Regions from separate parts of the Pseudomonas sp. A genome, predicted to be linked through region 3. Evidence: riboswitches for the same ligand, from Rfam matches in the RefSeq annotation. Region 3 holds a riboswitch; each other region holds the start of a gene.
What was found. Region 3 has a riboswitch for cobalamin ahead of AC0MAZ_RS16970 (CbtB domain-containing protein). Riboswitches for the same ligand answer to the same signal wherever they lie in the genome.
Positions count from the first base shown of each region.

Region 1 (9,579 bases), 270 kb from region 3:
CAAGGATTGCAAACCGTGAACCTCTCCTGGCCCATGCTCTCGCGCATCGTCGCCGCCGTGCTGTTGGCGCTGATCGGCTTCTGGCCGCAACTGCCGCAGCGCCTGGGATGAAGCAGAAAACCATCACCCAATCCCTTTCATGGCTGCACACCTGTTGCGGTTTGCTGTTCGCCAACTTTCTCATCGGCACCCCGGTCGCTGCGGCCTGGTGTGACGTGGCTATTCGTGGTGCGGTTCGCCCAGGAAGGTCAATGAGCTGAACAGGCTCTGTTGCGCCACGGGGGAACCTTCGGGCAAAGGCTGCGTGGCTTGGGCGGCAATGATGTTCAGGCCCTCGTTGCGCACCTTGATCAGCGCCCGGCCGTCCGCGCCGGTCGTGGCGCTGACCTGATCAGGCGCGCCCCGGTAGTCGCCCTGCAGGGGAATACCCGGCGCGGGCTTGCCGTCGATCAGGACCTGCACTTCCAGCAGGTTGCCGGGCCCCACCTTGAGCGGGTCGCTCAGCGGCACGATGGCCAGGCGCAGCATGTCCAGCTTGGGCAAACGGGCGCTGCCCTGGTAGATGGCCAGGCTGTACTTGAAGCTGTGAGTCGAGGCGATGGCATCCTTGACCTGGTTGCGGTCCTGGTTGACCCATTGTTTGTCCGGGCGCTGTGACCACGGTCCGTTGTCCAGTACCACGGCCAGCGCCGCGGGCGGGGAGAGCGGTTGCAGGCGAGCATGGTCGGCCAGGCGCTCGACGCTGACCGGAATCATCTTGCCGGCGCTGTCGAACGCCCAGGCGCGCTTGATCTTCTCGGCCTTGTAGGCGTCATCCTCGGCGCCATGGCCGTATACCGCCTCGATATTGCCGCGTCGCTGCTCGGTCCACAGGCCGTGGGCGCCGGCGTCGGCGCTGATGGTCATGGCCAGCAGGGCGGCCAGTTTCAGTGATGGATGCATGACAGTCCCTTGAATCAGAGGTTTAGAGGTTCAGGGTCAGGCTTACGCTGACGTTGCGCGGCTCGCCGGGCAGCACCCACGAACTGTTGTACGAACGTTCGTAGTACTTGCGATCAAAGAGGTTGTTGAGGTTCAGCCCCACGGTGACCTGTTCGCTTGCCTTGTAGTGCGCCAGCAGGTCGACCGTGCTGTAGGCATCCAGGGTGAAGTGGCTGCCGGCCTGGCCGGAGCGCTCGCCGACATAGTTGAACGCCGCGCCGATGTCCGAGCCGCGCAGGGCGCCGTCCTGGAACTCGTACACGCCCATCACGCTGCCACTGTTGCGGGCAATGCCCAGCAAGTCGCTGCCCTTGGGCAGGGCCGCGTCGCCCTTAGTGACCTCGGCATCGATGTAGGCGTAGGCACCGATCACCCGCACCGCGTCGGTCAGTTGGCCGCTGAACTGCAGGTCCAGCCCCTGGCTGCGCGCTTCGCCCGCCGCCACGCTTTCGCCGAGTGCGTCGGTGGTGATGACGTTTTCCTTGTCGATATGGAACAGCGCGATGGTCGCGCCCAGGCGGTTGTCTAGCAGGTCGAGCTTTAGTCCGGTCTCGTAGCCCAGGCCTTTTTCAGGCTTGTAGACCTGGCCCTGGGTGCCGATGGTGTTGGGCTTGAACGAGGTCGAGGCGTTGGCGAACACGCCCACTTGCGGGGTCAGTTGGTACAGCAGCCCTATGCGCGGCGTGGCGACATCCTTCGCCTGGCTGTTGCTGACCCCGGTGGAGCGGTTCTGCGCAGTCTGTTCAATGCGCTCCAGACGCACACCGAGCAGGCCGCGCAGGCGCTCGGTGAAGGCGATCTGGTCCTGCAGGTTGAGGGCATGGCTTTCGGTACGTTCGAAGAAGTCGTTGGCCCGTGTGAGCGCCGGCTTGGGCTTGCCGTACACCGGGTTGTAGATGTCCAGGCCATAGCCCGCCGAGGTCGCGCTTTGCGGGTACTTCTGGCTGTTGCGGTAGTTTTCGTATTCAAGCCCGATCAGGCTCTGGTGCTGCCAGCCGAGCAGCTGGAACTGGCCGTGCAGCTCGGCCTGGGTGATGTTGTCGTTCCACTCGAAGTCACGCTCGCGGTAGAAGCGGGTGAGGGTGTTGCCGACCAGAGCCTGGGGCTCGGAGCTGTTGCCCTTGAGCGTGCCCTGGGTGTAGTGGTTGGCCAGGCGCAGCTTCCAGTCGTCGTTGAGAAAGTGCTCCAGCGCCAGGTCGAGGGTCTGGTTGTCGTTGCGGATCTTGCCGTCGTTGGGTTCGCCCATGAAGGCCGAGCGCGGCACCGAACCCATCTGGCCGTTGACCGCCGGAATGCCCCGATCAAACACCGATTCGGTGCGCGAGAACTCGGCATCGAGCATCACCCGGGTGTCCGGCGACAGCTGCCAGCTCAGCGACGGGCTGACGATGCGTCGTTCACTTTTCACGTGATCGCGGAAACTGCCGTTGTCCTCGACCGCCAGGTTGATCCGGCCCAGCAGGTTGCCTTCGCTGTCCAGGGGCGAGTTGGCATCCAGGGCGGTGCGGTAGCGGTCCCAGCTGCCCGCGCTCAGGCTGAGGGTGCTGAAGGTCTCGGCCTGGGGGCGCTTGCTGACGATATTGACCAGCCCGCCAGGGTCGCCACGGCCATAGAGGCTGGCGGCCGGGCCCTTGAGCACTTCGATGCGCTCGATGCTGGAGGTGTCCGGGGAACTGTAGCTGCCGCGGTTGATGGCAAAGCCGTTCTTGTACAGCTCGCCGGTGGTGAAGCCGCGCACGCTGTAGTTGAGGAAGGTCAGGCCGCCGAAGTTGTTCTGCCGCGACACGCCGCCGGCGAAATCCAGGGCGCGGTCGATGCGGGTGGTGTTGAGGTCCTTGATCACCTGGGCGGGCACCACCTGGATGCTCTGCGGGGTGTCGCGGATATCGCTGTCGGTGCGGGTGGCGGTGGCCGAGCGGGTGGCGCGATAGCCTTGCACCGGGCCGTCGGCACGCTCTTCGAGGTAGGCGTCGGTGATCGAGGTTTCCTCCAGCAGCAGGGGTTGGGCTGCCGAGAGGGGTTGGCCGAACAGGCCCAGGGTGAGGCCGGCCAGAAGCGGTGCGCGAGGGTTCACGGGGGATCTCCAATTAATATGTAATAACGTAACATTTACCATTGCTCTGACGCCATAGGGAGCTGTGGTTTACGGCGTGATTGTCAGATGGGAATGATTCGCGTTATTGTAATGTTATTACGTAACTGGAGGTTCCCATGCAAGTACTGTCCTCACTCAAGCAGGCCAAGCGCCGTCATCGTGATTGCCAGGTGGTCAAGCGTCGTGGCCGGATCTATGTGATCTGCAAGTCCAATCCGCGGTTCAAGGCCAGGCAGGGCGGGGTGAAGAAGAAGCGGGGGTAGCACGCTGTCCTGGTCGAATCGAAGAATTACGTTTGGCTCCATGAGAGATCGTCCAGCCCTGTTATTTCTGTGGGAGCGGGTTTATCGGACCGCCGCACCGCCGCGAACACCGGCGGAGCCGGTGCCATTCACCGCGCTGGATTCTTCGCGGGTAAACCCGCTCCCACAGAGTCAAGCTAAACCAATGGGTTACATGTCGTCCCATAGGAGCCCACCAGAAAGTGACGCACCTGATGCCATACCTTGGACGCAGACGCTAACGGAGCGTCCTGCGCAAACGCCGCCAACCCAGCACCACACCACTGAGGGCAATCACCAGCCCACCGCTACTCAGGACGATGATCAGCCCTTCCCGCAACAGCGGCCGCGCCAGCAGCGGTTGCCAGTCCCAGCTGTGCAACAGGTTGAACAACCAGCGCCCGGTGCGTTGCGCCCGGTCGTGGCTGGTCACCAGCATGCCGCTGGCCGGGTCCATGTAGGCCCAGGTGCCGGCCGGGTCGTCGAAGCGCAGGCGCAGCACAGGTAACGGCCTGGACTGGAAACCGTACATGCTCTGCGGATCGCGGGCGAAGTAGTGGAAGTCGTAGGCGGTCTGCCAGTCGTCTTGCACCGCAATGCCCGGGGCCATGACCTGCGCGGCCGCCAGCAGACGTTGCCGGGCAAACGCCCGGGCCGGTGGCGCGCCGGCTTCAAGGATGCGGCTGTCGCCGTTGGCGTTGCGTGCCACCAGGTAGGTGACGTCGGCCAGGCGCTGCCACTGCAACTCGACGGCATTGAAGCCTGCCTCATCGCGCAACCGCGCCAACGCGGTGGCGATCGGCAGCTTGAGGTCGGCGGCGCGCAGCGGGCCGGGTTGCAGGGCGATCTGCGAACGGCTGTCGGTCAGGCCCCAGGGGCGCATCGACATCAGGCCACTGAACACCCACAACACCAGCACGCCGCCGAACAGCAGCCCGCCGATGTGGTGCCAGCGCAGCCAGCCGCTCGGGTAAGGGCTGCACGAGCCGCTGCGATAGCGCTTGCGCAAGCGTAGGCGCAGGATGCCCACCGCGATGCCCAGGACCGCCATCAGCGTGCCGAGCACGGACAGGCCGATCACCAGCGTGCGCCAGCCGTTGTCGAAGCCGAACCCGCCGCGCAAGGGATAGAGCCAGTGCAGCCAGGCACCGACCCAGTTCCAGGCGCGCTCCTGCGCGGTGGCGTCGCGGACCACTTCACCGCTGCGCCCGGACAGGTACAGCCAGGTGCCGGCGGCATCGTCCACCCGCACCCGGTGCAAGGGCCGGTCACCGTCCAGTGCCCGGGAGTGGGTCCACATGTCCTCGTCCACCGTACCCTGGTAGGCCAGTGCCGCGTCACCGGCGTACTGCCGGGCATTGGCCAGGGCCCAGGCGGCATCGGCCTGAGCCAGGGACGCGCCGCTGGCGGCATCGAGGGTGACGCGGCGCCCGTCGGCCAGCTCCAGCAGGTAGTGCGCCCGCCCGCCCAGGCTGGTCAGGCGCAGTGCCTTCAACGGCTGCTGCGCCCACTGCGCCGGCAACTCGGCGCAGCAACCCGCCGGCAGTGCCGGCAGGTGGGCCAGGCGCTCGGCCGGGGTCAACTTGGGGTAGCCGACATACAGCATGACCACCCCGGAGACGAACCACAGCGCCATGAACAGGCAGGCGACGATACCCAGCCAGCGGTGCCACAGGTACAGCTGGCGTTTCAGGCCCATCAGTAGCGCCACTGCACAGCGACTTCCAGGCTGCGCGGCTCACCCAGGTAGTACTGGGTGTTGGTCTGGTGGATGAAGCGGGCGTAGACCTCGTCGGTGAGATTGCGCAGCCGCGCGCTGAGCTGCACGTGCTGGTCCAGGTCGTGGGTCATCGACAGCCCGTAAACGGTGTACGACGGCACCCAGGCGGTGTTGGCGGTATTGGCGTACACCGACGACACATAGCGGGCGTCGGCGCCGACCTGCCAGCCCGGCGCCAGGTCGTAGGTCAGCCACAGGTTGGCGACCCGGTCGGGGATGTTCACCGGGTTCTTGCCCTTGCGCGAGTACACCACGCCGCCGATGGTCTCGTTGAATTCGTCGTATTCGGCGTTGACCCAGCTGAAGTTGCCCGCGGCCAGCAGCTTGGGCGTGACCTTGAACGAGGCCGCCAGCTCGATGCCGGTGGAGGTCTGCTGGCCCGCCTGCTCGGTGGTGTTGGGCACGGTCGAGGAGGGCACCGAGATGTTCTTGCGCACGATGCGATAGGCCGCTGCAGTGGCCGAGCCGCGCCCATCGAGGAAGTCGAACTTGCTGCCCACTTCCACCTGGCGGCCGGTGCTCAGGTCGAAGTCGCCGACCTGGCTGATCGAGGCGCCGGTGAGCGAGCCTCCCGGCGGTTCGGCCGAGGTGCTGTACTGGGTGTACAGGCTGACATTGGACGTCAGGTCGTAGACCAGGCCCAGGCGGCCGGTGAAGGCGTCCCAGCGCCGGTCCAGCTTGGCCCGGGTCACGTGGTCGACCACGTCGAAGTCGATATGGTCGTAGCGCAGCGCGGTGATCAGCGACAGCTGGTCGGTCAGGCGGGTGCGGTTTTCGACGAAGCCCGCGGTGGTGTCGGTGTTGGTGCTGCGGCCTTTGGCCCGCGGCGCGTCCATGCCGGGGATGTCGAGGAAGTGATCGGGTTGGAAGCCGTTCGGGTCGATGCGGTCGAAAGCACCCTTGGACAGTGGGTAGTTGGTCTGTTGGTTGCGGTTGTAGTCCACGCCGAACGCCCAGTCGCTGGCCAGGCCGAACAGCTGGCCCTGGTGGGTCAGCTCGACGCGGTTGCCGTTGACCTCCTGGTCGTGGCGCTGGCGGTAGCCGCCGGAGCGGTCGATGGCGGTGTTGCCGGCGTTGTAGCGGTACACCTCGAGGTTGCGGTAATCGCGCTGGCCGTTGTAGTGGTAGAAGGTGTTGCGCAGCTGGTTGCTGTCATCGATGCGGTAGTCGGTGATCGAGCGCAGCCAGCGCGTGCGCTGCTCGTAGCGGCCGTCCTCGACGTTGTAGTTGTTGAAGCGATTGTGCTTGTCGATATGCAGGGTGCCGACCGCCGGCTGCAGCACCGGCGAGCCCCAGTACGGGCTGTCCTCTTTTTCTTCCAGGTACTCGATGGCCAGGGTGTGCGACAACTGGTCGTTGATGTCGCTGAGCAGCGAGAAGGCCAGGTTGCCGGCCCCGTTCTCCTGGCGGTCGATATAGCCATTGGTGCTGGTGCGGCTGTAGTCGAGCCGGGCGTAGTGGCGTGGGCCGTCGCCGCTGTTGAGCGCCTTGTTGAAGCCGACCGAGGTCTCCATCGTGTCGTAGCGGCCATAGCTGACGCGGCCTTCGAAGATGTCTTCGTCGCGGTTGGCCAGCTTGGTGATCATGTTCAGGCTGCCACCGACGGCGCCGCTGCCGTTGAGGAACGACGAGGGGCCGCCGAGCAGTTCGACACGGTCGTAGATCCACGCCCCGACCGGTCGCCCGGCAGCGCCGTACTGCAGGTTGATGCCATTGAACAGCTGGCTGACCTGGGCACCGTTGAAGCCGCGGTACGACACGTAGCCGCCCCAGCCGGGCGGTGCCGAAGCGTTGACCCCGGGCAGGGCGTTGGCGGCGTCCTGGAAGTTGCGCGCGCCGATGCGTTCCATGGTCTTGCGGTCGGCGACGCTGACCGAGGCGGGGTTTTCGCGGGCGCTGAGGTTCAGCCGCGAGCCACTTTCGATAGGGCGGTCAAGGTCGAGGCCGGTGGCCTCCTTGGGTTGGTCGGCGGTGGCCGTGACGTTGCTGGCGGGCAGGGTCAGGGTGTCATCCTGCGCCCAGGCGCAGGTTGCGCTGCCAACGAGCAGCGCCAAAGTGGTCATGCGAAACATGCAAGGCTTCCTGGCTGAAATCGGTTAGCGCACGCCCGCTGCCGATCAGGCAGCGCAGGGCGTGGCGATGTCAGAACGCGAGAAGCGAAGCAGGAGAGGCGCGCGGATTGACCAGTGGCCAGCGCTGCTTGGGCAGGGGTGGCGCGGGTTGCCTGGGTAAGGGTTTGCTCGACTCCCCGGCGAGCAAGGCCAGCAGGCCGAAGAACACGGCCAGCAGGGTGGCGCTGAACAGGCTGGCGATCACGCAGTCGCCGCCGGCGGGCAGCACCGGGTCGCTGATGTCCTGGTCGCCCTTGAACACGCCGCTGCTGTCGGCCGCGCACCAGGCGGCGTCATCCAGGCCGGCCAGGCGCAAGCCCGCCATCTGGCCATGGCCCATGGCGCACAGCAACGAGCCGAACAGGATGCTGAAATACAGCACCCAGGCGACTTGCGATCGTGTGTGGCGGGCCAGCTTCATCGGCAAAGCTCGAAGGGAATGAGAATAGGTTCGGCGTGCGGATTCTACAGCGTTTGAAACATCTGCCTAGAGTGCTCGGCCGATAAAAAACATTCGAATCGATTCACCTGGCTGGCTTGACGCCTCTCGGCCCCAGGTGTTCAGATGCCGACCGATTTCAGGTGTCCCATGCCGCCGCGCATGGGGTGAAACGGGAAACCGGTACGCGCTTCGCGCCAGTCCGGTGCTGCCCCCGCAACGGTATGCAAGTGATGCCTTCGACAGACCACTGTGGCCAGTGCGCCATGGGAAGGTGAAGGTGTCTTGTCTTGCGAGCCCGGAGACCGGCCTGGAATGTGGTAGGCAAACTCCTGCGGTGGGCGGGCATGGGCCGGTATTGGCTGTGCGCGATCCCTGCTCCTGCGTGCTTCTGCGAAAGTCACTTTCGAGAAGAGCATGATTGCTGTGATTCACTCCCGACGTTTCTCCCCCAAGGCCCGGACCCTGCTTCTGGGCTGCCTGGCCAGCCCCCTGGCACTGGCCGAAAACACCCCTCTGATCCTCGACCAGCAGATCGTCGCCGCGCCCTCGGTGGAGTCGACCACGGTCGCCGCCATGGCCCAGTACGGCAGCAAGGTCGAGATCGTCAGCCGCGAGCAGATCGAGCGCGCCGGCCCCGGCGCCGACATCACCCGGGTGATGCAGATGTTCATCCCCGGCTTCTACGTCGCGCCGAAGAACGGCCCGTTCGACTACGGCACCTACTCGCTGCTGGGCGGGCGCAACGACGACACCTTGATCCTGCTCGACGGCGTGCGCCTGAACAACCGCCTGTACGGTGGCCTGTACCTGGACACCCTGCCGGCCAACGCGGTGGAGCGCATCGAGGTGCTCAAGGGCGGCCAGAGCCTGTTGTTCGGCACCCAGGCGGTGGCGGGGGTGATCAATATCGTCACCCGCAGCCCGCAGCGCCGCGAGGCTTCGGGGGAGGTCAACCTGGGCCTGGACAGCTTCGCCGGCAACAGCAAGGACGCCCGCGTCGAGCGGATCTTCAGCAATGGTTTCGGCGACCTGGGGCTGCTGGCCTATGTCAGTCACAACGTCTCCGACGGCTACCAACCGTTTCGCAACCGTGACTACAGCGGCAACGTCAGCGACAAGAAACGCGGCTACGAGGTGAGCACTTTCGGCGGCAAGGCAATCCAGGCCTTCGGCGACGCTGCGCGGCTGGAGCTGTTCTACCAGTACACCGACGCCAACCTCGATTTCGCCCGGCCGGTGAACAACTACAAAACCACCAATGACCGCGTGCAGCAGATCGCCACCGCCACCTTCGAGCAGCGCCTCAACGAGCGCCTGAGCTACTTCGTCAAGGGCCATGTCAACGACTGGGACACCCGCTACACCCGCATCAACAACCGCGCCGACGGCAGCCGCAACGTGGTCAACCACAACGACTACTGGGGCTTCACCGACTGGGGTGTGCAGGCCGAGGGCAAGGCCGAGCTCGACGGCGGCCATGTGCTGGTGTTCGGTTCCGACAACCAGTGGTTCAAGGGCCAGGACGACGTGCTGTTGATCGACGACAACGAGGCCCAGGCCAATGCGCTGTATGCCCAATTGAGGCCCAGGATCGAGGCCCTGCCGAACTGGCACCCGAGCCTCGGCGTGCGCCACGAAGCCATGAGCGGCGGCGACAGCGCCACCGTCGGCATGCTCACCTCGCTGTACGACCTGAACGACAACTGGCAGCTGCGCGGCCAGTACGGCAGCGCCTACAAGCTGCCCAACGCCGAGCAGCTGTTCGTCAACGAGCCTGGCGACGAGATCGGCAACCGCGACCTCAAGCCCGAGAAGAGCCGCAATGCCGAGCTTGGCCTGGACTACCACGGCCTGCTGCTGGCGCGTGAGTTCAGCGCCAGCGTCACCGT
Region 1 is NZ_CM149873.1:4,054,706-4,064,284, reverse strand. Features, by position in the region: gene AC0MAZ_RS18115 (DUF4198 domain-containing protein) at 220-942, opposite strand; gene AC0MAZ_RS18110 (TonB-dependent siderophore receptor) at 965-3,055, opposite strand; gene ykgO (type B 50S ribosomal protein L36) at 3,193-3,339, shown strand; gene AC0MAZ_RS18100 (PepSY domain-containing protein) at 3,596-5,050, opposite strand; gene AC0MAZ_RS18095 (TonB-dependent receptor) at 5,056-7,209, opposite strand; gene AC0MAZ_RS18090 (DUF2946 family protein) at 7,280-7,669, opposite strand; cobalamin riboswitch at 7,812-8,015, shown strand; gene AC0MAZ_RS18085 (TonB-dependent receptor plug domain-containing protein) at 8,105-9,579, shown strand, end outside.
Region 1: linked by a shared signal. The riboswitch ahead of AC0MAZ_RS18085 (TonB-dependent receptor plug domain-containing protein) and the one ahead of AC0MAZ_RS16970 (CbtB domain-containing protein) in region 3 are both predicted to bind cobalamin.

Region 2 (9,579 bases), 540 kb from region 3:
CGGCCTCGACCAGGGCCAGCGCCAGGTCGATGCCGGCGCTGACCCCGGCCGAGGTCCACACCTGGTCCTGCTGCACGAAGATCGACTCGGCATCCACCTCGATGGCCGGGAAGCGCCGGTGCAGCGCATCGCACATCGCCCAGTGGGTGGCGGCCCGGCGGCCGTCGAGCAGGCCGGCGGCGGCCAGCAGGAAGGTGCCGCTGCACACCGAGGCGGTGCGTCGGGCGCGCTGGGCGGCCTGGGCCAGCCAGGCGATCAGCTCGGCGTGATCGGGGAGGGTGTGGACGATCTCCGGTGCGCCGGGCACCACCAGGGTGTCAAACGGCTCGCACAACCAGGGTGCCAACGGTTCGGTGCCTATCGACAGGCCTTCTGCGGTGGGCACCAAGCCGCCTTCGAGGCTGGCAGTGACCAGGCGATAGCCCGACAGGCCACGCGCGGTACGGGCCTTGGTCGCGGCCCAGAACACCGTCTGCGCGCCGGTGAGGTCGAGCAGGCCCATCTGCGGGTAGGCGAGGAACAGCAGGGTGCGCGGCTGATCCAGGGCGTGCACGGGCGGGGTGGGGATCTGCGGGATGTCGGTCATGGCGCGCTGCTTGTGACGGAGGCGTAGCGCTAAGTCGAGCACCTGGCGCGGCGCCGATCAAGCGCCGCGCGACAGGCGCAGGCGCCGAGGCTTTGCAGGAACAGCGTGGGAGCGGGCTTGCCCCGCGATGACGTCGGCCCAGGTTGGCGAAGCATCGCGGGGCAAGCCCGCTCCCACGCTGCCCCAGTCAGATCGGAGATTTACGTTTTGAACCCCGAGTGGGCTGTACCTGCCTCAGAAGCTGTAGTCGACCGTGGCGAAATACGAGCGCGGCGCGCCCAGCAGCCATTGCTCGCCGCTGAAGCTGGACTGGGCGTACTGGCGGTCGAACAGGTTGTTCAACTGCAGGCCCAGGCGCACATCGGGCAGCACCTGCCAGCCCAGGTTGGCGTCGACCACCGTGTAACCCGGCACGCGCTGGTCGTTGGCCGCGCTGGAGTAGCGCTCATCCACATAGCGCAGGCCGATACCGGCATCCACGGCCTGGCCGAATCCCTTGCTCAGCCACAGGTTGGCGGTGCGCCGCGGCACATCCTGCGGGCGGTTGCCGGCGCGGTCGTGCACCGTGCCGTTGTTGCCTTCCTCGAGGAAATCGTCGTACTTGGCCCGCACCAAAGCGGCATTGGCCGAGAGCTGCCACTGGTTGCCCAGCGCCAGTTCCAGGCTGGCCTCCAGGCCGTCGGAGGTCTGCTGGCCGGCCTGCTGGCTGTCGTGGGTGAGCGGGTTGTACACCGGCAGTTTCTTCTTGACGATGTGATAGGCCGCCAGCGTCCACTCGCCACGGGTATCCCAGAAACGTTGCTTGAGGCCGATCTCGGTCTGCTTCGCTTCGGTCAGCTCCAGGCGCTTGTTCGGGCGCTGGGTGAGCAGGTCGCCGACGCCGTCCTCGCTGGTGGAGTACTGCCCGTACAGCGACAGGTCGTCGGTGAGCGCGTACACCAGCCCGGCGCGCCAGTTGCCGCCTTGCAGGCTGCGGTCGCTGCGGGCGTTGTTGACCAAGTCGTCACGGTCGATGTGGTTCTGGTCGCGGCGGATGCCGGTGACCAGTGCGAGACGGTCGCTCAGCTGGGTGCGGTTTTCGGCGAACAGGGCGAAGGTGTCGACCTTGGACAGCGTCTGCGCGCGGGTCGGGCTGAGGCTGTGGAAACCGCCCGGAGCCGGATGCCACGGGTCGAGCGGGTCGCTGCTGCCATCGCTGTAGGGCGAGTTGCTGTCGACGTTGAAGCGGATGCGGTTGTATTCGGCGCCGACCACGGTCTTGTTGGCCAGGCCGAACAGGCCATGGTCGAAGGTGAAGCTCTGGCGATCGCCGAGCTGCTCCTGGTTATGGCGAATCTCGAGGAAGCTGCCGCGCTGGATTACGCCGTTGGCGGCGTCCCAGGCGTAGGACTCGGCGTTGCGCCACTGGCGGCGGCTCTTGATGTAGTACAGCTGGTTGCTGGCGCTGACACTGTCGCTGAGGGTCCAGTCGGTGGTCAGGCGCGTCCACTCGTCGTGGTAGCGCTGTTCGTCGTTGCTGACGTTGTAGTTCTTGCGGCGCACGCTGCTGCGCAGGTGCCCGTCGATCAGCGGGGTGCCGTAGTAGTTGGCTGGTTGCGCATCGCCGCGTTCGTGGGCGAGGGTGAAGCTCAGGTCGTCGCTGGCATCGAAGCGCAGGGCGGCGCTGAGCGCCAGGCTGCGCGAGTCGGTGCGGTCGACCCAGCCGTTGCCGGCCTGCTGGTTGAGGGTCACGCGGTAGCTCAGCCGCTCGCTCAGGCTGCCGCCGCTGTCCAGGCCCAGTTGCTGGCGGTCCCAGGAGCCGTAGCCCAGGCGCAGGTGGTTGCGGATGTCACCGGCGTACGGCTTCTTCGGCACCACGTTGACCACCGCGCCGGTGGCGCCTTCGCCGTACAGCACCGAGGCGGGGCCGCGGACCACGTCGATGCGCTCGACCATCCACGGGTCGACCGGAAAGGTCAGGGTGCCGGCGCCGGCGTACAGGCGCGAGCCGTCGAACAGGGTCATCACCGAACTCTGCCCGGTGAAGCCCCGGGCCGACAGGCCGGTACCGCCGTCGCCCGGTGTGCCGATGAAGGTCAGGCCCGGCGAGCGGGTCACGGCGTCCTGCACGGTGAGGTTGTTGCGCTGCTGGATCTGCGCCTCGGTCAGGCTGCTGGTGCTGGCCGGGGTGTCCAGGGCGCTGAGGTTCAGGCGCGAGCCGGCCGGGGTTGGCGTGGCCAGGTCGATGACCTGTGGCTCGCGGGTGTCGGTGATCGCCGTGGAGGGCAGGGTGAGGGGCGCCACTTCATGGTCGTCGGCCAGTGCTGGCAGGGACACGGCCAGGCAGGCCGCCAGGGTGTGAAGCTTGTTGAATCGGGACATGTCGTTCCACTGCTGCAGGAAGGAATGGATCCCGGTGGAAAACACGCAACGGCGAAGCGCGCACGCAGGCGCGCGCGGATACCGGCCTGCGCCCGCCCACCGCGGGTTGCCAAGTGAAGCCTCAGGCCGGTCTCCGGGCTTGCGAGGAGCATGAAGCCTTCACCTTCCCATGCGTGCGCACAGTGGTCTGTCGAAGGATTCGCTCGCTTACCGTTGCGGGGGCAGCGCCGGACTTGTCGTGACAACGACGCACCGGCTTCCCGTTTCACCCTGCGCGCGGCGGCGCAGGACACCTGAAACTGGCGCGCATCTGACCATCGAACGGGTGGCGAGTCAATCGCCTGGGTGGCAGGAAAATATCTGGTGGGGCAATGGGTTAGCTGCAATTGCGTTGTCGCTGATCGCGGGGCAAGCCCGCTCCCACGGCGATACCCTGGCAGCTCCAGGCAATCGGATCGTGGGAGCGGGCTTGCCCCGCGATGGGTTCAGCGCCCGCGCCGACGCGAAACCCGCGCCTCGATATTCTTGCGTCCGATCAGCAGCGCCGGCTTTTCCACCACCGGCTCGTCTGCCAGCCACTTGTACATCACCAGGCAGTCCACCAGGCCCAGCTCGGCATGGCGGTAAGCCCTGGGCAGGCGGCCGACGGTCTCGAAGCCGAGCTTGTGCCACAGCGCCACCGCCACCTCGTTGCTGGCCACCACCGAATTGAACTGCAGGGCCAGGAAGCCCTCCTGGCGCGCCAGCTTCTGCGAGTGCTCGCACATCAGCCTGGCCACGCCCCGGCCGCGGGCCTGCTCGCAGACCATGTAGCCGCAGTTGCCGACATGCCCGCCGGGGCCGGCGGCATTGGCCTTGAGGAAGTAGGAGCCGAGCAGCACGCCGTCGTCCTCGGCCACCAGGGTGCGCAACGGGGTTTCCAGCCACAACCGACGCGCCTGGTCGACGTCCAGGGCCGGGTCGAAGGCGTAGGTCTGGCGGGCCTGGACAATGGCCTGGAAGGTCGGCCAGAAGCGTTCGAAGTCTTCCGGGGTCATGGGGCGGATCTGGATCATGGTGGTTCCTGCACGGGCTGAACCGCCAAGTCTGGGTGTCGCGGCGCCGTCGCGCAAGGGCGGCGGCGCCATGAAGTTTCAGGCGCCAGTCTTGCCCACGGCGTCCAGCGCCCTGGCCGAGTAGACCAGCGCGGCGCCGGCGTTCATTGCCACCGCCACGCCCAGGGCCTCGGCGATCTCCTCGCGGGTGGCGCCGTGCTTGACCGCCTGCTGCGAATGCACGGCAATGCAGCCGTCGCAGCGGGTGGTGACGGCGACGGCCAATGAGATCAGCTCACGGGTCTTGGCGTCCAGGTGATTGGTCTTGGCCCCGGCGCCGCTGGCGGTCGCGTAGCCGGCCACGGTATCGGGTGAGAGTTGCTTGAGATCGCCGATGCCGGCCATCAACTGCTTACGGTAGGCGTCCCAGTCCATCATGCTCATCGTCTTCACCTTGTCAGGTTGGCAACAGGAGCATTCAGGCTAGTCGATATTTCGCTGGAGGGGCTGGCCCCAGGGAGGATGGATCAAACCCGGGACCTGTTCGAATCACTGGTCAATCGGTCGGTACCCGGCGCAGCGCCGCCGCCAACGCGACGGTCAGTGCCACTGCCAGGCCCATGGCGAGGCCGATGGTCACGGCAACCCCCAATCGTTCCAGCAACCCCGCCATCGCCAGGTAGAATGCAATCACTCCCAGCGCACCAATGGCATTGCCCCGCACCATCGCCGCCATCCCGGCTCGGCCGCCCTGCACATGGGCGAACACCACCAGCGGCCAGGCGATCACCGGTATTGGCGCCAGCATGCCGCTGGTGGCCGGCCCCAGCCAGCTGGCCAGGCTGGTGGTGATCATCAGCAGCGAGGTGGCCGATACCATGCGCAAGGGAATCTCCCAATACCGCTGCCGGGGACGGGCGAGGGTGTCGGGCCTGGGCTCGCGGCCACTGGCGCGGATCAGCACGCCGATCAGCAGCAGCGCCACGGCCACCGACAGGTAAAGCCCACCCCAGTGGGTGAAGGCATAGGCCGCCAGGCCGTAGAACAGGATCGCCAGCAGCACGGCCGGGGCGATATCGACCCTGCGCGTGGCGAACAGGTAGAAGGCGTAGGTGGCCTGCACCGCCGCCAACCCACCCAGCGCGCCGGGCACCGCGCCCAGGGCGAAGCCCGTGCCTTGCTCCAGGCACAGGAAGGTCATCACCAGGGCCGAGGTGATCGGCAGACCGGACAGCAGCCCGCCGAGCAGTCCGCCCCAGCGCCGCGAGGCGAGGGAGATGGCCCACATCAGCAGCGGGGTGACCAGGAGTTTCAGGTAGAAAAGGGTCATTACGCGAGGTTCCGGTTCTGCAGGGTACGCGCCCGCCGTCGGCATTGGGTGGGGCGCGGGTCGATCAGCCGCGGCTGGCCTCAAGGGCCTGGGAGAGGTCGGCGATGATGTCGTCGCTGTGCTCGATGCCGATCGACAGGCGCACCATGTCGCGCGGTACGCCGGCCTTCTCCAGCTCTTCGTCGTTGAGTTGACGATGGGTGGTGGAGGCGGGGTGGCAGGCCAGCGACTTGGCGTCGCCGATGTTGACCAGGCGCACCACCAGTTGCAGCGCATCGATGAAGCGCGCCCCGGCGGCCTGGCCGCCCTTGATGCCGAACGACAGGATCGCCGCCGGCTTGCCGCCGGTGTAGCGCCGGGCCAGTTGGTGCTCGGGGTGGTCCGGCAGGCCGGCATATTTCACCCAGGCCACCTGGTCGTGTTCCTGCAGGTAGCGGGCGACCTTGAGCGCATTCTCGGTATGGCGCTCCATGCGCAGGGCCAGGGTCTCCAGGCCTTGCAGGATCAGGAAGGCATTGAATGGCGACAGCGCGGCGCCGGTGTTGCGCAGCGGCACCACGCGGCAGCGACCGATGAAGGCGGCGGGGCCGAAGGCTTCGGTATAGGTGACGCCGTGGTAGGACGGGTCGGGAGTATTGAGCAGGGCGAAACGCTGCTTGTGGTCGGCCCAGGGGAATGTGCCCGAGTCGATGACGATGCCGCCGATGCTGGTGCCGTGGCCGCCGATGTACTTGGTCAGCGAGTGCACGACGATATCGGCGCCGTGCTCGAACGGGCGGCAGAGAATCGGCGTGGCCACGGTGTTGTCGACGATCAGCGGCACGCCATGGCGGTGGGCTGCCTCGGCCAGCGCGGCGATATCGACGATGTTGCCGGCGGGGTTGCCGATCGACTCGCAGAACACTGCCTTGGTGCGCGCGTCGATCAGGGCCTCGAGGGCGGCGATGTCGTCGTGGGCGGCGAAGCGGGTGGTGATGCCCATGCGCGGCAGGGTGTGGGCCAGCAGGTTGTAGGTGCCGCCGTACAGCTTGGCCACCGAGACGATGTTGTCACCAGCTTCGGCGACGGTCTGGATGGCGTAGGTGATGGCGGCCATGCCCGAGGCCACGGCCAGCGCGCCGACCCCGCCCTCGAGGGCGGCCATGCGTTGCTCGAGCACGTCGTTGGTGGGGTTCATGATGCGCGAGTAGATGTTGCCCGCGACCTTGAGGTCGAACAGGTCGGCGCCGTGCTGGGTGTCGTCGAAGGCGAACGAGGTGGTCTGGTAGATCGGCACGGCCACTGCCTTGGTGGTCGGGTCGGGGCTGAAGCCCGCGTGGATGGCGAGTGTTTCCAGCTTCATGCGGTCGTTCCTTGAGCGTGGGATGGAAGCGGTTGAGCATGGGCTGGGGCGGCGCTGGCGGTCAAGGGTCGAGGTTCAACGTTGCGCCGAGGGCACCTGGCGCCGTTGTGTTTCTTCCTCGAGATAGCTGATCAGCGCGGCCACTTCGGTTTCCCCCAGGCGCATGTTGGGCATCGCCAGCTGGTTGTACTGCGCGTACAACAGCATTGCCAGCGGGTCTTGTTCCGCCAGCATCCGATCCGGCTCCTTCAGCCAGCGCTTGAGCCACTGTTCATCCCGCTGACGGGTCACCCCCAGCAGGTCCGGGCCGATGCCACGGGTGGCACCGGGCTCGGCATCACCCAGGGTATGGCACGACGAGCAGCGGGTACGGAACAGTTGTTCGCCGGCGCTCGGCGGGCGGATATCCGGGGCCTGGGTGTAGTCGCGGCGCTGGGCGCTGGCGGTCTTCCAGTTGTGCAGGCTGTTGGCCAGGCGGTCGGCGAGGATGTACGGGCTTTCGAAGGGCGAGGCCTTCATCCAGCGGCCGGTGGCCTGGTTGCCGATGATCAGGCTGAGGTTGTGGTCCTTGCTGCGGCCGTTCTCCAGTCCTTCGATGTACAGCCCGAGGCTGCGGCGCAGTTGCTCGATGTCGGCGGCTTCGCCAGTGAGCAAGGTCCAGCCGGGGCCGATGGCGAACTTCTCGGCGTAGCGCTTGAGGGTGGCGGGGGTGTCGTTGTAGGGGTCGATGCTGATCGAGTAGATGAAGATGTCCTGGCCGACGCGCTCGCCCAGCAGCTTCTGCACCTGGCGCAGGCGCGCGGTTTCCACCGGGCAGGAGTCGCCGCAGCCGGTGAAGATGAAGTTGATGGCCACCACCTTGTCCTTGATCAGGTCGTCGAAGAAGCGCACCTGTTGGCCGTCCTGGGTGAGCAGGGGGATGTTGGGGAAGTAGTCGGCGCCCCAGGGTGTGGAGGGCGTTGCGCGGGTGCTGGGGGGGAGCGACCAGGCAAGGCTGAGGGGGAGCAGCAGCAGGAGCAGCAGGCGGCAGAGGCGGGGCATGGTTCTACCCTCTGGTCAGGGGACAGGCAAGGACAGCGTGGGAGCGGGCTTGCCCCGCGAACACCGGCAGAGCCGGTGCCACGCGGTGGGTCCATCGCGGGGCAAGCCCGCTCCCACGCCAATCCTCATGGGGGCTTGGCGAAATCAACGGATACTCAGCGGCACCGTCACGCTCTGCCCCAGCGCCGACTTCACCGTCACCGCCGGTGGCGAGGCCGGGCCGCTGCCAGTAGTGGTCACCGACAACTTCCAGCGCGCGCCGCTGCCGCTGGTGGTCAGGGTCGCCAGGCCCAGGTCGAGCGGCCCGCTGGTGGTGTTGGTGGAGACCCGGATACTGTTGCCGGCGGCCACCGAGGTGGTCCCGGCGATTTCCCAGGTCCAGCGGCTGTTGCTGCGCAACTGTACCGTGGCGCTGCTGACCTGGATCTGGTCCATCGGTACCGCCGGCGAGACCGCAATGCTCACCGTGGCCGGCGCCAGCGACTCGAGGCCCTTGGCGTCGCGCGCGGCATAGGTGAAGCTGGCGGTGAATGCCGTGGCGACCGTGGCCGGGGGGGTATAGGTCAGCTGGGTGCCGTTGCTGCTCACCGTGCCCTGGCCGGAGTCGGGCTGAGCCAGGCTGCTGATGCTCAGCGGCAGGTTGCCGTCGGGATCGGTGTCGTTGGCCAGCACGTTGAGCACGATCGGCTTGCCGGCCATGGTCGCGGCGCTGTCGTTCACCGCCACCGGCGGCTTGTTGCTGTCGTTGCCGGGGCCACTGCTGGCAGTGCGGAAGGTCGGCAGGGCGGCGGAGTTGATGTATTCCACGCCATCCCAGCCGGGCAGCGGCGTCGGCATCATCTGGAACTGGCCGGGGTGTTCCAGGTCCCAGCGCAGCAGCATCGAGGTGTCCTCGTGCTGGGTGTTGTGGCAGTGCTCCATGTAGGTGCCGGCGAACTCGCGGAAGCGAATGGCCATTTCCACTTCTTCCGACGAATCAGCATCCGGGCCGATGCGGTACACGTCCTTGCGCGCCCATTTTTCCCATTCCGGCGGCGCCTTGCCGTCGCGGCTGAGGATCACCCCTTCCTCGAAGTGCACGTGCACCGGGTGGCTCCAGCCGTTGCCGCCGTTCTTGATCTTCCACACTTCCAGGGTGCCATCGCCGCTGAAGCCGGCGTCGGTGGCTTCGTTGGCCAGTTGCGGGGCGGCGCTGATACGCCGTGGGTCCATGGTGAAGCCAAAGCCGCCGTCGGTCTTGATGGTCCAGGGCGTGCTGTCGGTGCCGTCGGAGCGGCCGAAGATGAACTCGCGGTGGCGAGCGGCCTTGATCTTGACCTGATCGCTGGCGCTGTTGCGGTCGATGGGCAGGGGGATCATCGCCAGGCCAGCAGCCTTGCCGGGCTTGGCCGGTTCATACAGGCTCGGGTCCATGCTGACGTCCTGGCCGGTGTAGGGCTGCACGATCAGTTGCATGAACTTGCCGACCACCGGGTCGCCGCCATCCCATTCCGGGCCGTTGCTGGTCTGCTTGATCACAGGCTTGTACTTGCCCGACAGCACGTCGGCCAGGGCGATGGGCTGTTTCGGGCCCTTGCCGGTCTCGTGTTCCATGAGGTTGACGAAGTACAGCTTGTCGCCGACCTTGATCCCGTTCCTGGCGAAATTGATGATGATGTCGTAGCGCTCGGCGATGCCCTGCAGCGGCATGATGGCGTTGTTGTCCTGCAGGTTGCCGTCACCGTTGAGGTCCAGGGTGCCGTCGAACGGCACGGCGTGTTCCATGATGTTGCCGTCGTTGGCGATCATGTGGAACGGCACCCGGGCGTAGGAAAGGTTGGAGCCGGTCGGGCCCTTGAACTCGCCGCTGGTGCCGGCGATTTCACGCACCACGGCGAACTTGAAG
Region 2 is NZ_CM149873.1:4,319,315-4,328,893, reverse strand. Features, by position in the region: gene AC0MAZ_RS19160 (GlxA family transcriptional regulator) at 1-586, opposite strand, end outside; gene AC0MAZ_RS19155 (TonB-dependent receptor) at 821-2,947, opposite strand; cobalamin riboswitch at 3,055-3,259, opposite strand; gene AC0MAZ_RS19150 (GNAT family N-acetyltransferase) at 3,433-4,002, opposite strand; gene AC0MAZ_RS19145 (carboxymuconolactone decarboxylase family protein) at 4,081-4,425, opposite strand; gene AC0MAZ_RS19140 (hypothetical protein) at 4,538-5,311, opposite strand; gene AC0MAZ_RS19135 (bifunctional O-acetylhomoserine aminocarboxypropyltransferase/cysteine synthase) at 5,376-6,653, opposite strand; gene AC0MAZ_RS19130 (SCO family protein) at 6,729-7,694, opposite strand; gene AC0MAZ_RS19125 (Ig-like domain-containing protein) at 7,839-9,579, opposite strand, start outside.
Region 2: linked by a shared signal. The riboswitch ahead of AC0MAZ_RS19155 (TonB-dependent receptor) and the one ahead of AC0MAZ_RS16970 (CbtB domain-containing protein) in region 3 are both predicted to bind cobalamin.

Region 3 (9,579 bases):
TTCTCCATGATCCGGCCGCGGTAGGTGCTGATGGTCTTGGCGCTGAGGTTCATCTGCTCGCCGATCAGTTTGTTGCTCTGGCCGGCGCTGAGCCGGCGCAGCACTTCCACTTCCCGGTTGGACAGTAGCCTCAGGCGCTCGGTCTCGCTTTCCAGGGTGTTGCTGTTGACCGCCATCTGCGGGAAGGTCGAGTAACCCTTGACCAGGGCCTTGAGGGCGAAGACCAGGGCGTCGAGGTCTTCGTCCTTGTTGACGAAGGCCGAGATGCCGGCGTCCATGCAGCGGCGCACGTAAAGGTCGGCGGGTTGGCCGGTCAGGGCCATGATCCGCGGCGGCGGGTCGATCAGCTTGAGGCGCTTGATCACCTCCATGCCGTCGAGGTCCGGCAGGCCGATATCGAGGATGACCACATCCGCCTTGGTCTGCTCGGCCAAACGGGCGGCTTCCTTGCCTTTACCGGTTTCCCCCACGACGGTGAAGCGTTCACGTTCGAGCAGCATGCGTACGGCAAGTCGAACAATGTGATGGTCATCGACCAACAGCACGGACGTCATTCAGGTAACTCCTGTCAAAGTGCAGCGCGCTTCCAGCCTACGATTACAGGCGCTGGGCAGCGGACTTGCTGGGCAGCGCGCACCTTACGGATATTCAGGAGCCTTGGTAATAGGCGAGTATAGGTGTGTTGAAATACCTGCACCAACCTGTAGAAAAGTCCTACAAGGAAGGTTCAGGCGCAGGGTGCGTGCGGCTTGTGCACACGTTGTGTCGAGGCGGGATTGTTGTCCAGTACCTTGCCGACACGGGTGGGGCGGATCACCAGCTGGCCGCCGCAGTTCGGGCAGCGGTTGTGGAAGTGCTGGTCGTTGCAGGCACGGCAGAAGGTGCATTCGAACGAGCAGATCAGTGCATCCGGGCTATTGGCGGGCAGGTCGGTGTCGCAGCATTCGCAGTTGGGGCGCAGTTCGAGCATGGGCTTGGTTTCCGTCCAGTTGGAAAATCCAGTGTGCTACGCCGCGCCCCCGGTCGGCAATCGTTTCACGAGCCTGGGCGATAGAGGTGGGCATGACCGGCGCGGTACAGGGCCGAGTCGGCGAACGGCGCGTCGCCCAGCACATGGCCGACCAGGATCAGCGCGGTGCGTCGGAAGCCTTTGGCGGCCACGCGTTCGCCGATGTCCGCCAGGGTGCCCTTGACCCAGTCCTGGTCCGGCCAGGTGGCACGATGGACCACCGCGATCGGGCAGTCGACACCATAGTGTGGCAGCAGCTCCTCGACGATGCGGGCCAGGTGGCGCACGCCCAGGTGGATGGCCAGGGTACTGCCGTGGCGGGCCAGGTCGGCCAATTGTTCACCGGCCGGCATCGGCGAACTGTCGCCAAAGCGGGTGAGAATCACGGTCTGTGCCACATCGGGCAAGGTCAGCTCGCAACCGAGCAGCGCGGCACTGGCGGCGGTGGCGGTGACGCCGGGGACGATCTGGTAGCCGATGCCCAGTTCGCGCAAGTGGCGGATCTGTTCGCCGATGGCGCCGTACAGGCTGGGGTCGCCGCTGTGCACGCGGGCCACATCCTCGCCATTGGCGTGGGCCTGGCGCATCACCTCGACGATCTGTTCCAGGTGGAGTTCGGCACTGTTGATCACGGTGTGCGCCTGGTGACCTTCCAGTACAGCGGCGGGGACCAGGGAGCCTGCGTAGATGATCACCGGGCACTGGCGGATCAGGCGCTGGCCCTTGACCGTGATCAGCTCCGGATCGCCGGGGCCGGCACCGATGAAATAAACCGTCATGGGGGTTCCTTGCAGAAATATGGCGCGGATTATCCGCCGATCGCCAAGGCCAGGGTAGCGCCGCCGAGTACCTGCCTGGGCACGTGCAGGCGGCCGTTTTCGCCAGCCAGGGCGAGGGCGGTGCTTTCGGCGACGCCCCAGCAGCCGGTCTGGGCGTACACCGTGGCCGAACGATGGCTGAGCAGCGGCTCGAAGACCGTCAGGTGCGTGGCGTCGAAGCAGATGTAAGGCAGCCCGAGGCGCTCGGCCAATGCCAGCAGGCCGGGTTCACGAGCCTTGGGCTCGATGCTGGCAATGGCGCGCAGGGCCGAGAGGGGCAGGGCGTGGCGAGTGAGCGTCTGGCGCAGCAGCACCGCCAGTGTCTCGACCGGGCAACCACGGCGGCAACCAAAGCCGGCGAACATCGCCGGCTGCACGGGCAGATCGCGCATCAGGCCTGGCTGGAACGACGGTAAAGCCACGCGCTGAGCAGGCCCAAGGCCAGCCAGAACGCGGCGTTGGTCAGCCAGGAAGCGATCTTGAACTGGGTCTCGAGGGCTTCCGGCGCCAGGCTTTCATGCACTGCGGGTTGCGGCGCGCCGATCAGGTGCGGGATCACCAGCAGGGCCACACCAAGCACCTTGAACAACCAGTGCCGGGCGAACACCAGCAGCGCCAGGCCGGCGGCGGTGGCTGCGGCGGTGCCGATCCACCAGGTCTGGCGCTGGCCAAGGTCGGCGGCGGCGGTGCCGGGCAGTTCCGGTGGCAGGCCCAGGGTCGGTGCCAGGCAGAACACGGCGAAGCCGGCCAGGCCCCACAGTGCGCCGGTGGCCACGCGGTTCGGTTCGCGCAGGCTGTAGAGGGCGACCAGGATCAGGGCAAAACCGACGGCGACCACCAGGTTGCCGCCAGTAGTGGACAGCACGCGCTGCCAGCCGTCCTCCGGCGCCCAGGCCTCGGCACTGTGTTCATGCTCATGGGGCGCTGCGGCGTCGCCGTGCTCATGCTGTTCGGCGACCGGGGCAGTGGATTCGTAGGTTTCCGCCTGGAGAATCAGTGGGGCGACCCAGAAGCTTTGCAGCAGGGTCAGCAACAGGGCCGCGAGCAGGCCGCTGAAACCCGCGGTACGGGCGATGCGCGTAATCATGCGGATTTACTCAGTGGCAAGGGAAGGCGGCACTGTGGCGGGTGTCGTGGGCGGCATTGTGCACCGCCTCGATGTGCGAGAAACCGGCGAAGTACACCAGGCACAGCCCCAGCAGGCTGGCGCCGACCGCGACGATCAGTCGCTGGCTGAGGCTGACGGGGGTGGCGATACTGTGTTTGGCGCTGGTGATGGGCATGACGCGTTCCTCTGCTGCTTTTGTTGTGGCAACGGGCATGCGCGACGACCCCGGGCACGGCTGGCCCGAGTGATACGACGACGCCCGCCCACCGCGGGGTGTACTGTGAGCTCGTCAGGCCGGTCTCCGGGCTCGCGAGGTGGAGCAAGGCTCCTTCCATGGCGTCACCTTCCCATGCCTTGAGGCTGGCACAGTGGTCCGGACGCTTCTCTCGCTTACCGTTGCGGGGGCAGCACCGGCCTTGTCGGCTCCTGGAATGGAGACGCGACGCACCGGTTTCCCGTTTCACCCCCGTGGGGGCACCTGAACGCAATGCGCTAGCAAATCACGGGGCCGGGCCCGCGTCAATCGCCGCGGCGGTTGACCGCCAGGCAGGCACTGCGTAGCCTTGCCGCTGCGAGGTTCTCGGGCGTTGGCCCGAGCTAAGACGGGAACGCGGTACAAGCCGCGGCTGCCCCCGCAACTGTAAGCACTGAAGGGTTCGGCACAGCCACTGCGCAGGCGCGCGGGAAGGCGCCGGCCCACCGGCCAGCGAGCCGCAGCGGTGCAAGCCAGGAGACCTGCCTCGTGACGTTTTCGACTTTCAACCGGGCGGGGTGATCCGGTGGCGAACGCGCCAGGCCGGCATGGCCGTGGCTGTCGTCCTGCATGCCCGCGCCATTGCTGCCAAGGGCATCGCGACATGAAAACACTGGCCAAGCTTCCCGTCACCATCGTCACCGGCTTCCTCGGCTCAGGCAAGACCACCTTGCTGCGCCATATGCTCGACAACGCCCAGGGCCGCCGCATCGCGGTGATCGTCAACGAATTCGGCGAGCTGGGCATCGACGGCGAGATCCTCAAGCAGTGCAGCATCGGTTGCACAGAGGAAGAGGCCAATGGCCGCGTCTACGAACTGGCCAACGGTTGCCTGTGCTGCACCGTGCAGGAAGAATTCTTCCCGGTGATGCGCGAGTTGGTGGCCCGGCGCGGCGACCTCGACCACATCCTTATCGAAACCAGCGGCCTGGCCTTGCCCAAACCGCTGGTACAGGCCTTCCAGTGGCCGGAAATCCGCAACGCTTGCACCGTCGACGCGGTGATCACCGTGGTCGACAGCCCGGCCGTGGCCGCCGGCACCTTCGCTGCCTACCCGGACCAGGTCGACGCCCAGCGCAAGCTCGACCCGAACCTCGACCATGAGTCGCCGCTCCATGAATTGTTCGCCGACCAGCTGGCCAGCGCCGATCTGGTGGTGCTGAACAAAGCCGACCTGATCGACGCCGAGGGCCTGGCCAAGGTCCGTGCCGAGGTGGCCGAGGAACTGCCGCCGGCGGTCAAGGTGATCGAGGCCAGCAGCGGCCGCCTGCCGCTGGAAGTGTTGCTGGGCGTGGGCGCCGAGTCCGAGGCGCATATCGACGGTCGCCGTACCCATCACGACTCGCATCACGACGGCGATGACCATGACGACCATGACCACGACGCCTTCGACTCGATCTCCATCGACCTGCCCGAGGCCGACGAGAGCCTGCTGCTCGATGCCCTGACCCAGCTGGTCACCGAGTTCGGCATCCTGCGCGCCAAGGGCTTCGCCGCCATCCCCGGCAAGCCGATGCGCCAGCTGATCCAGGGTGTGGGCACCCGCTTCGACAAGCATTTCGACCGTGCCTGGCGCAGCGACGAGCCCCGGATCACCCGCCTGGTGCTGATCGGCCAGGATCTCGACGCGGCGCAGCTGGAAGCGCGCCTGCGCCAGGCCCTGGGCGCCTGATCCATGCACCTGCTGCGGACCCAGCCCGGCGGCTTCGTGCCGGACGACAGCATCGCCGATCTCGGCCAGACCCCCGCCGACCTGGTGATCCTCTGCAGCGGCGATTCACACCTGGCGCTGCTCGCCGAAACCGCCGAGCAGTTGCCGGCGGATTTCCCCAGCGTGCGCCTGGCCAACCCGATGCAGGTGCAGAACCACGCCTCGGTCGACTTGTATATCGACCAGGTGCTGCGCCATGCCAAGGTGATCCTGATATCACTGCATGGCGGTGTCGGTTACTGGCGCTATGGTGTCGAGCAACTGGTCGAACTGGCGGGGCGAGGGGTACAGCTGATCCTGGTGCCCGGCGACGACCGCCCCGACCCTGAGCTCACCGACCTGGGCACGGTTCGCGGCGAACAGGCCGAACGCCTCTGGCACTTCCTGCGCCAGGGCGGCAAGGCCAACGCGGTGAACCTGTTCAACTGCCTGGCCAGCCAGTGGCTGGGGCGCGATTACCCGTGGGACGAGCCACAGCCCTTGCCGCGCACGGCGGTCTATCATCCAGCCAAGGGCACGGCTTGTCCCGAGGACTGGTACGCCGAGTGGAACCCCGAGCATCCGGTGGCGCCGTTGCTGTTCTACCGTTCGCACCTGCAGGCGGCCAACACCGCGTTCATCGATGTGTTCTGCCAGCGCCTGCAGGCCTGCGGTCTGAACCCATTGCCCATCGCCGTGGCCAGCCTGAAGGAGCGCGCCTGCCTGGACCAGGTCGAGGCCTGGCTCGATGAGGTGCAGGCCGAAGTGGTGATCAACACCACAGGTTTCGCCCTGTCCAGCCCCGAGCAACCCAACCTGCGCCCGCTGCGCCGCGATGTACCGGTGCTGCAGGCCATCTGCGCCCAGGACAACCAGCCTGGCTGGGAGCAGAGCGAACAGGGCCTGGGCGCTCGCGACCTGGCGATGCACATCGCCCTGCCGGAACTTGACGGGCGCATCATCACCCGGCCGGTGAGTTTCAAGGACCTGGCCTGGCGCAGCGAGCGCAGCCAGGCCGATGTGGTCTGCTACCGGGCCCATCCCGAGCGCATGGACTTCGTCGCCGAACTGGCACGGCGCTGGGTGACCCTGGCGCGTCTGGACAACCAGGAAAAGCGCGTGGCCCTGGTGCTGGCCAACTACCCGACCCGCGACGGGCGCATCGGCAATGGCGTCGGCCTGGACACGCCGGGCGCGGCGCTCAATATCCTCAGGGCCCTGCAAGCGCAGGATTACCCGGTGGCCGGGCTGCCCGACAGCGGCACCGAGCTGATTCACCAACTGCTCGGCGGGGTTACCAACGACCTTGACCACCTCGACCAGCGCCCCTGCGCCCAGAGCCTGGCCCTGGCCGACTACCAGCGCGCCTTTGCCGCCTTGCCCGAGGCCAACCAACGCGCCGTGCTGGAGCGCTGGGGGCCGCCCGAGCAGGATCCGATGTTCCGCAGTGGGCGCATGATGGTCGCCGGCCTGCGCTACGGCCTGACCTTCGTCGGCATACAGCCGGCGCGGGGCTATCAGGTGGACCACAGCGCGGTGTACCACGACCCGGACCTGGTGCCGCCCCATGGCTACCTGGCGTTCCACTTCTGGCTGCGCAACGGCTATGCCGCCGACGCGGTGATCCATGTGGGCAAGCACGGCAACCTGGAATGGCTGCCGGGCAAGGGCGTGGGCCTGTCCGCCGAGTGCTGGCCGGATGCCTTGCTCGGCCCGTTGCCCAACATCTACCCGTTCATCGTCAACGACCCGGGCGAGGGCGCCCAGGCCAAGCGCCGCACCCAGGCGGTGATCATCGACCACCTGATGCCGCCGCTGACCCGTGCCGAGACCTACGGCCCGCTGCGCCACCTGGAGCAATTGGCCGACGAATACTACGAGGCGCAGTTGCTCGATCCGCGCCGCGCCCGCGAGCTGCAACGGGACATCCTTGAACTGGTCAAGACCCATCATATCGACCGCGAGCTGCAGCTCGAAGGGCAGATGGAGGACGCGGCGGTGTGGCTGCCGCGGCTGGACACCTACCTGTGCGACCTGAAGGAATCGCAGATCCGCGACGGCCTGCACGTGTTCGGCCAGTCGCCGCAGGGGCGTTTGCGCAGCGATACGCTGCTGGCGTTGCTGCGGGTGGCACGGGGCGATGGCAAGGGCGGTAACGCCAGCCTGATCCGTGAACTGGCCAGGGCATTGGGGCTGGGCTTCGATCCGCTGGATTGTGATCTGGGGCAGACCTGGAACGGGGCACGCCCGGACCTGCTGGCACAACTCGACGCCAGCCTCTGGCGAACCTGCGGCGATACCCGCGAGCGCCTGGAGTTGTTGGCTTTGTCACTGATCGAGCAGGCCCTGCAGGGTGCTGTCGCGCTGCCGGACGAAGCAGGGTGGGACGCGGTGCGCGCGGTACTGCGCACACTGGTCGAGCAGGTCGCCCCCGACCTGGATGCCTGCGGCGCTGCCGAGATCGATGGCCTGCTGGCGGCCCTGGCCGGGCGCTTCGTCCCCGCCGGACCCAGCGGCGCGCCCAGCCGCGGGCGGCTGGACGTGCTGCCCACCGGGCGCAACTTCTATACCGTCGATGTGCGCAACCTGCCCACGGCCACGGCCTGGCGCCTGGGCTTCGCCTCGGCCAACCTGATCCTCGAACGCCATTTGCAGGACCATGGCGATCACCTGCGCCAGCTGGGCCTGTCGGTGTGGGGCACGGCGACCATGCGCACCGGCGGCGACGATATCGCCCAGGCCATGGCGTTGATGGGCGTGCGCCCGGTGTGGGCCACCGGCAGCCAGCGGGTCGATGACTTCGAGATCCTGCCGCTGAGCCTGCTCGACCGGCCACGGGTGGACGTGACGCTGCGGGTGTCGGGCTTTTTCCGTGACGCCTTCGGTAACCTGATCCGTCTGTTCGACGCTGCCGTGCAGGCGGTGGCGGCGCTGGATGAGCCGGACGACCTGAACCCCCTGGCCGCGCGGGTGCGCGCCGAGCGTGAAGCGCTGCTCGGCGCTGGCGTCGAACCCGAGCAGGCGGCGCGGCAGGCCGGTTGGCGGGTGTTCGGCGCCAAGCCCGGCGCCTACGGGGCCGGTGTGCAGAACGCCATCGACGGACGTCTGTGGCACAGCCGCGACGACCTGGCCGAGGTCTACCTCAACCATGGTGGCTACGCCTATGGCGCCGCCGACGAAGGCACCCCGGCCCGCGCCGCGTTCGCCCAGCGCCTGGCGCAGGTGCAGGCAGTGCTGCAGAACCAGGACAACCACGAGCACGACCTGCTCGACTCCAACGACTACTACCAGTTCCAGGGCGGCATGCTGGCGGCCGCCGAAACCCTGGCCGGCACCTCGCGGGCCAGCTACCACGGCGACCATAGCCAGGCCGACCGGCCGCGGGTGCGCACCCTCAAGGAAGAACTCAACCGGGTCATTCGCGCCCGGGCGCTCAACCCCAAGTGGATCGACGGCGCCAAGCGCCATGGCTATAAAGGTGCGTTCGAGCTGGCGGCCACGGTCGACAACCTGTTCGCCTTCGACGCCACCACCCACCTGATCGACGATCATCATTACCAAGGGCTGGCCGATGCCTATGTGCTCGACCCGGCCACCCGTGATTTCATGCGCGAGCACAACCCCGAAGCCCTGCGTGACCTCACCGAGCGCCTGCTGGAAGCCCAGCAGCGCGGGTTGTGGCAGGAGCCGGGCGACTATCGTGAAAGCCTCGAGCAGCAGTTGCTCGCCGGCGAGGAAGACAGCTGAACATGAGCGAACCCGTGCAATTCCCCCTGGCCGCCGTGGTTGGCGCCGACGACCTCAAGCTGGCCCTGTGCCTGACAGCCATCGACCCGAAGATCGGCGGCGTGCTGATCGAAGGCCCACGTGGCATGGCCAAGAGCACCCTGGCCCGGGGCTTGGCCGATCTGCTTGGCGACGGCCCGTTCGTGACCCTGCCGCTGGGGGCCACCGAGGAGCGCCTGGTCGGCACCCTCGACCTGGATGTCGCGCTCGGCCAGGGCCAAGTGCGGTTCTCACCGGGCGTGCTGGCCCATGCCGACGGAGGCGTGCTGTACGTCGATGAGGTCAATCTGTTGCCCGACCCCTTGGTAGACCTGCTGCTGGACGTGGCCGCCAGCGGCACCAACCGCATCGAGCGCGACGGCATTTCCCACCGGCACGCGGCCCGTTTCGTGCTGATCGGCACCATGAACCCGGAGGAGGGCGAACTGCGCCCGCAACTGCTCGACCGCTTTGGCCTCAACGTGGCCCTGGAAGGTTTGCCGGCGCCGGAGGCGCGCCAGCAGATCATTCGTCGCCGGCTGGCTTTCGACAGCGATCCAATGGCGTTCTGCGAACAATGGGCCGGGCAGCAGGCGGCGTTGCGCGAACGCTGCCGGTCGGCCCGTGAGCGCCTGGTATCTATCGCCCTGGACGACCAGGCCCTGGCGTGGATCACCGAGCGCTGCTTCGCCGCCGGTGTGGACGGTTTGCGTGCCGACCTGGTCTGGCTGCGCGCGGCGCGGGCCCACGCCGCCTGGCGGGGTAATTCGGTGATCGAGGAGGTGGATGTACAGACGGTTGCCGAGTTTGCCTTGCGCCATCGGCGCCGTGCTGAGGCACCGCCACCCCAGGCCACTTCGGCGGGCGGGCAGGCGAGTGCGCAGGAGGCACCGGGCGGTCAGGGCGACTGGGGGGCATTGCCTGCCCAGCCAGTGG
Region 3 is NZ_CM149873.1:3,783,722-3,793,300, reverse strand. Features, by position in the region: gene AC0MAZ_RS16995 (response regulator transcription factor) at 1-554, opposite strand, end outside; gene AC0MAZ_RS16990 (DUF1272 domain-containing protein) at 728-970, opposite strand; gene cobM (precorrin-4 C(11)-methyltransferase) at 1,036-1,788, opposite strand; gene AC0MAZ_RS16980 (cobalamin biosynthesis protein) at 1,818-2,219, opposite strand; gene AC0MAZ_RS16975 (CbtA family protein) at 2,219-2,914, opposite strand; gene AC0MAZ_RS16970 (CbtB domain-containing protein) at 2,925-3,110, opposite strand; cobalamin riboswitch at 3,211-3,433, opposite strand; cobalamin riboswitch at 3,493-3,692, shown strand; gene cobW (cobalamin biosynthesis protein CobW) at 3,793-4,860, shown strand; gene cobN (cobaltochelatase subunit CobN) at 4,864-8,625, shown strand; gene AC0MAZ_RS16955 (magnesium chelatase ATPase subunit I) at 8,628-9,579, shown strand, end outside.